Regions from separate parts of the Buttiauxella sp. genome, predicted to be linked through region 2. Evidence: predicted binding sites of a transcription regulator. Region 2 holds the regulator's gene; each other region holds the start of a gene.
What was found. Region 2 encodes ArgR, which controls arginine synthesis, uptake and breakdown. Its sites were predicted from a motif close to ANTGAATAAAAATACANT; they were not measured.
Positions count from the first base shown of each region.

Region 1: a site for ArgR is predicted at 995-1,012, ahead of argC (N-acetyl-gamma-glutamyl-phosphate reductase). Genes of this name have one in related genera too.
Region 3: a site for ArgR is predicted at 1,271-1,288, ahead of argF (ornithine carbamoyltransferase). Genes of this name have one in related genera too.

Region 1 covers NZ_JBAVHX010000025.1:11,808-14,085, forward strand. The annotation lists gene argC (N-acetyl-gamma-glutamyl-phosphate reductase) at 1-875, opposite strand, end outside; gene argE (acetylornithine deacetylase) at 1,060-2,211, shown strand.
Region 2 covers NZ_JBAVHX010000006.1:62,406-64,683, forward strand. The annotation lists gene yhcN (peroxide/acid stress response protein YhcN) at 1-106, opposite strand, end outside; gene yhcN (peroxide/acid stress response protein YhcN) at 224-487, opposite strand; gene argR (transcriptional regulator ArgR) at 873-1,343, opposite strand; gene mdh (malate dehydrogenase) at 1,777-2,278, shown strand, end outside.
Region 3 covers NZ_JBAVHX010000015.1:21,234-23,511, reverse strand. The annotation lists gene miaE (tRNA isopentenyl-2-thiomethyl-A-37 hydroxylase MiaE) at 1-668, opposite strand, end outside; gene rraB (ribonuclease E inhibitor RraB) at 726-1,151, opposite strand; gene argF (ornithine carbamoyltransferase) at 1,316-2,278, shown strand, end outside.

The sequences.
Region 1 (2,278 bases), on a different contig from region 2:
CCGATATCGCAGAACGGCAGGCCAACCACGTTTTTCAGTGCTGGCACGCCTTTGTCATACAGACGCACTAAAGGTTTATCTTGATATGCCTGATTAAACACCTCGGCGACTTGCTGCTGGGTTACCCCGGCTTTCAGACGGCAGGTAATGGTCGCCAGGATCCCACGTGGGAAATTGCCCAGGTGTGGCGTGAAAATCACAGGCGTTCCGAGATGCGTGACAATTTCTGGATGATGGCGGTGATTAAAGATGCCATACGGTTGCAGGCTCACTTCGCAAAAGCTGTTGGAAATCGCAGCTTTACGCCCTGCTCCGCTGACACCGCTGGTCGCGTTGATTACAGGCCACTGGTTCAAATCCAGCAGTCCGGCATCAATCAGAGGTTTTAACGCCAGTTGTGAGGCTGTTGGGTAGCAGCCCGGCACCGAGATCAAACTGGTTTCTTTCAGTTTGTCACTCTGCCATTCCGCCAGGCCATAAACAGCCTGCTCCAGCAATTCAGGATGCTGATGTGTAAAGCCGTAGAAAAGTTGATAAAACTTAGCATCGTTGACGCGGAAGGCGCCAGAAAGGTCGATAACGACACAGCCTTTCTCCAGAAACTGCGGTGCCAGGTCATGGCTGACTTCATGGGCTGTAGCGAGGAACACCACGTCTACGCCATCAGTAAATTCGCTGATATCCGACATTGGCTGTAACGGCATGTCAACGATACCTTTTAATTGCGGATGCAAATCAGATATCAATTTTCCTGCGTCATTACTTTGCGCTGAAACCGTCAAAGCGGTTATGTTCATATGAGGATGGCGATTCAAATAGTTCACAAGCTCTGCGCCTGCATAACCGCTGGCACCAACAATCAGCGTATTCAACATCTCGGCTGTACACCTTCTTAGGTTGTGTCTGCTAAAGGTGTCAGCTGGTAAGCCATCACCCAACGTACATTTACGTGGTTAAATCCACCGGAACCTGGGGTTCCCTTACGGCAGAGAATATTGTATTTTTATTCAATATAACTGCATGATTATGTATACCAACCCGAGCTAAGGCCTGTCAACAGTGAAGATGAAATTACCTCCTTTTATCGAGATTTACCGCGCGTTGATCGCGACTCCTTCTATCAGCGCCACCGACAGCGCGTTGGATCAGAGCAATGAGTCTTTAATCAATTTGCTGGCGGGATGGTTCCGCGATCTTGGATTTAATGTCGAAATCCAATCGGTACCGGGTACGCGCAATAAATTCAATATGCTGGCGAGCACGGGTAGCGGCGCTGGTGGGCTGCTGTTGGCGGGACATACGGATACCGTACCGTTCGATGATGGACGCTGGACCCGCGATCCCTTCACGCTGACCGAGCATGAAAACAAACTGTACGGTCTTGGCACCGCCGATATGAAAGGCTTCTTCGCCTTTATTCTGGATGCGCTGCGTGATGTTGATGTCACGACGCTTAAAAAGCCGCTCTACATTCTGGCAACCGCCGATGAAGAAACGACGATGGCAGGTGCTCGTTATTTCTCTGAAAACACCAGTTTACGTCCGGATTGCGCCATCATTGGTGAGCCAACCTCCTTACAGCCGGTGCGTGCGCACAAAGGCCACATTTCTAACGCGATCCGCATCCTCGGCCAGTCCGGGCATTCGAGCGACCCGGCGCGTGGCGTGAATGCTATCGAACTGATGCACGACGCCATCGGCCATATCATGTCGCTGAAGAACACGCTGAAAGAGCGTTATCACCATGACGCGTTCACTGTGCCGTATCCAACGCTGAACCTCGGGCACATTAGCGGTGGCGATGCTGCTAACCGTATTTGCGCCTGTTGTGAACTGCACATGGATATCCGCCCACTGCCTGGGCTTACGTTAAATGATCTGAATGGTCTGCTGAATGAAGCATTAGAGCCAGTGAGCCAGAAATGGCCTGGGCGTGTGACGATTTCTGAACTCCACCCACCGATTCCCGGCTACGAATGCGCCAAAGACCACCAGCTGGTGCAAGTCGTTGAGAAATTACTGGGTGCACAAACTGAGGTCGTGAACTACTGCACCGAAGCGCCATTTATTCAGACGATTTGCCCGACGTTGGTTCTGGGGCCGGGCTCGATCAACCAGGCGCACCAGCCGGATGAATACATCGAGACACGCTTTATTGAGCCAACTCGCAAACTGATAACCCAGGTGGTACATCATTTTTGTTGGCATTAAAAAATAGCGTTTATGGGGGTTTTGCCCCCTTTTTAAACGACTTTTTAGTGGATCCTCATAAGAATTG
Region 2 (2,278 bases):
GCATATTCTGTGCTTGTTCACTGTCTATCTGATGTGCAGCTGCGTTAGCGCCGAAAGAGATAACGGAAAAGAGGCTCAGTGCTGCGATAGTTAATTTGGTTTTCATAATCTTTACTCCTGAAGGGTTTATATCAACGACCGGAAGGGCTTAACTGCATTTATTGTTCTTGGGGTCGTCGGTTTAGATAACTCTTTTATTGCATCTGCTTATGGCTGCTTGTTGTTACTTGTACAGCTCAGCTGTTGCGTGCCATTGGTCGCCAGTGCGGGCTTCGATGATGCGGTATGAAGAAGCACCTTTCTGTTCAGCTTTTTCATTGAGCATTTGGTGCATATCCATTGGTGCACTACCTACCTGACTTACAGAGATTGAACCCATCGCCTGACGGTCTTGCGCCTGGTCTGCATTAATTGAAGTTGCAGCGAAAGCGCCAAATGACAGCATTGAGAGCAGGCTTGCGGTAACTAAAGTTGATTTCATGTTCATAATTTTCACCTCGTCGTATTCTTTTATCGGGGTCTTCATTCCGTGACCCTCATCACAAAATCAAGTATACACTAATAACTGGGAAAATTAATACCACGCTAACTATTCCCTATGAAACTTTACAATAATGGAGGCTTTTTATATTACGTAAAGTTATTAAAATGAGTCTTTTATTGCTGTTATTTTGTTAAAAATAAGTAAAAACAATGAGATATTGGACTTTGACTTTTTGTGCGCTTCATCACGTAACAGGCTGAGTGGAAGTCATTTTAGAGTGGGTTAATGCGTTTTGACTGAGGTTTACAGCAGAAGGATGGCGAAGGGGAGTTTGTTAAAAAGATGTTGTTCCCGCCGTTTAATAGTAACGGGAACGTAATAGCAACGCTTACAGCTCTTGTTCGAACAGCACCAGAATCGCTTCATACAATTCTTTAACGGTGAAGTCCTTCGCAGGGGTAGTAAAGATGGTGTCATCCCCGGCAATGGTACCCAGGATCCCTTCGGCTTTACCTAAAGAATCAAGCAGTCGTGCAATTAACTGTGCCGCACCAGGGCTTGTGTGGATAACCACCACGGCATCATTGTAATCAATATCCAGTACCAGATTCTTCAGCGGGCTGGATGTTGTTGGCACGCCAAGCTCGGCTGGTAAGCAGTACACCATCTCCATTTTGGCATTGCGGGTACGTACCGCGCCAAACTTAGTCAACATACGAGAGACTTTGGATTGGTTGATGTTTTCAAAGCCGTCATTTTGCAAAGCATGAACAATCTCGCCTTGAGAACTGAATTTTTCTTCTTTCAGTAATGCTTTGAATGCTTTGACTAATTCTTCTTGTTTTGAGGAAATACGCATATGTCACCCATATTCAGGTTAACGAAGATAACATTACTATGCATTTAAATGAATTTTTATGCAAATTATTGGCAGGGTGAAAGCCTGAAATAATGTTATGAAAGGGGCGAATATTATCAAATTTTGTTATCGAGAAACATGCCTTCGTCACGACTCGAAAATAAGTTGGTAAGTAAACTAAATGTTATCAAAATGATGTTGTTTTGCTGCGCAGCGAGGGGTAATGTAACCGCCGTTGATGTGACAACATCAGGTTGTGACCGGGCGCTAAGGCGTCGTTTCCACCCGGCGAGTAAATGCAGCAGTAACGTTTCAGGTTTGCTTAACTTCGCAATCCTTTAGCGGGAAGATTGTAATTACCCCTTCTCTGGATTATGGTCGCCACCGCATGGAGTTACGGCACCTATTTGCTAACCATAATAAGGAGTTTAGGATGAAAGTTGCAGTCCTCGGCGCAGCAGGCGGTATTGGCCAGGCGCTCGCCCTTCTACTCAAGACCCAACTGCCTTCAGGTTCAGAACTCTCCCTGTATGATATTGCACCGGTAACCCCGGGTGTTGCAGTCGATCTGAGTCATATCCCTACTGATGTGAAAATTAAAGGTTTCTGCGGTGAAGATGCAACACCTGCACTGGTTGGTGCGGATGTGGTGCTGATCTCTGCTGGTGTGGCACGTAAACCAGGTATGGACCGTTCAGATCTGTTTAACGTCAACGCGGGAATCGTGAAAAATCTGGTTCAGCAGATTGCTCAAACTTGCCCGAAAGCCTGTATCGGTATCATCACTAACCCAGTGAATACCACCGTGGCGATTGCTGCGGAAGTGCTGAAAAAAGCAGGTGTTTACGACAAGAACAAACTGTTTGGCGTGACTACACTGGACATCATCCGCTCCAACACCTTTGTTGCGGAACTGAAAGGTAAACAGCCGACTG
Region 3 (2,278 bases), on a different contig from region 2:
CTAATGTCCCTGCCGGCAATCTGTTCGGCTAAGGCTAAATAATCCTGATAATGGCGAGCTTCAGAACGCAGCAGCGACAAATAGAATTTCTGCAGCTCATCGTCCAGATGAGGTGCGAGTGCGGCAAAACGCTCACACGATCGCGCCTCGATATACGCGCCACAAATCAGTTTATCCACCAGCATCACTGGTTCATGGGTCCGCGTTTCGCCAAGCAACGCTTTTGCATAACGGCTGGCGGTGATTTTTACATAGGGAATGTTGCGGGCGAGCATAATCTCGCGCACCTGCCAGAAATGGTGCAGCTCCTCTTTAATCAACAAAAGCATGCTATCGATGAGTTGCTGGCCCCAGGCAGTCTCCGTTTTTGGCATTACGCTTTTGCTCAGGGTTTTATGCAGTGCGATAAAATCGGGTTCTTTGCCTTCGCGGAAAGTGAAATCTTCGTAGGGTTTAAGCCAGTCAAGTAACGCCTGCGCACTGGTTTTATCCGCAACATATTTGCGAATAAAAAACATGGCCGTTTGCGCAGCTTTGAGTTCGCACACCAGATGGTCGGTCAGCAGCAAGGGCAAGTGCTCTGGCTGTCGCGCTTTTTCAATCCAGGCATCAGGCGTGGGGCAGTGCAGGAAATTAAGTACCGGTGAGAGGAGTTGCGGGTAGTTCATAATGGATGGTGGTCATTCCTTGATGTGCAGCGGCATCACACCGCTGCACGGATGAGATTAGTGGCGAACGCCGTCGTCATCTTCATCTAACATATCTTCGTCATCGCCTTCTTCACCCTCTTCGCCGTTCGGGTCTTCGAAGTAAGTGCCCCAACCGTCGTAATCCACACCGAATTTCTCGGCGAGGTTCAGCAGTTGTTCAACCTGCTCATCCAGCAGTTCGGCTTTCAGCGCACATTCGCTGAGTACGTCGCAGCAGATAACAGTGTCACCCTCTTCCACTTCCAGCTCTTCTGGGTCAGTCACTTCGTAACCCATCTTGAATGCTTCAACAGCGGCTTTTTCAAGAGTTTCGAAATCGTCTGCGGAAAGGTGATGCTCGATAGTGTACAGCGCGTCAGGATCGCTGCCGTCTTCCAGTAATTCTTCAATAATCAAACGCGTCTCTTCGCGCTGCTCTTCCAGCAGTTCTGGATTTGCCATGGCCCTTTCCTCAATTTTGTAGGCAGATACTTCTATTTTCACACACGGCTGAGTTTGCCTCCACCTTTCCCGCTAAAGATTTTACTTTCGGGGTTGCAAATGAATATTCATACATATAAATTGAATTTATATTCAATCACTGGCGTGTGCCATAAGAGGAAGATATGAGTCATTTTTATCAAAAGCATTTCCTGAAATTACTGGATTTTACCCCTGCACAACTTAACGAATTGCTCGCCCTGTCAGCCAAACTGAAAAACGACAAGAAAAAAGGCACAGAAGTTCAACATCTTACAGGTAAAAATATTGCGCTCATCTTCGAAAAAGACTCGACTCGTACCAGGTGCTCTTTCGAAGTTGCCGCATTTGACCAGGGTGCGCGAGTCACTTATCTCGGCCCAAGCGGCAGCCAGATTGGGCATAAAGAATCAATTAAAGATACCGCGCGTGTTTTAGGCCGGATGTACGATGGCATTCAGTATCGCGGGTTTGGCCAGGAAATCGTTGAAACGCTGGCGCAGTATGCAGGTGTTCCCGTCTGGAACGGGCTGACTAATGAGTTCCACCCGACGCAATTACTGGCGGATTTGCTGACTATGCAAGAGCATTTGCCGGGCAAAACCTTCCAGCAGATGACGCTGGTTTATGCAGGCGATGCGCGTAACAACATGGGCAATTCGATGCTGGAAGCAGCCGCATTAACTGGGCTGAACTTGCGCCTGGTGGCGCCGAAGGCCTGCTGGCCGGATGAAAAACTGGTCACTGAATGCCAGGCCCTGGCGGCGCACAACGGTGGAAACATCACTCTGACAGAAGATGTGGCTGCGGGCGTCAAAGGTGCCGATTTCATTTATACCGATGTGTGGGTGTCGATGGGCGAAGCCAAAGAGAAGTGGGCGGAGCGGATTAATCTGTTACGGGATTATCAGGTTAACAGCGCGATGCTGGCGCTGACGGGCAATCCTGAGGTGAAATTCCTGCATTGCCTGCCCGCTTTCCACGACGACCAAACGACGCTTGGCAAACAAATGGCGGAGCAATATGGAATGCACGGCGGCATGGAAGTAACGGACGAAGTGTTTGAATCGCCAAACAGCATTGTTTTTGATCAGGCTGAAAACCGCATG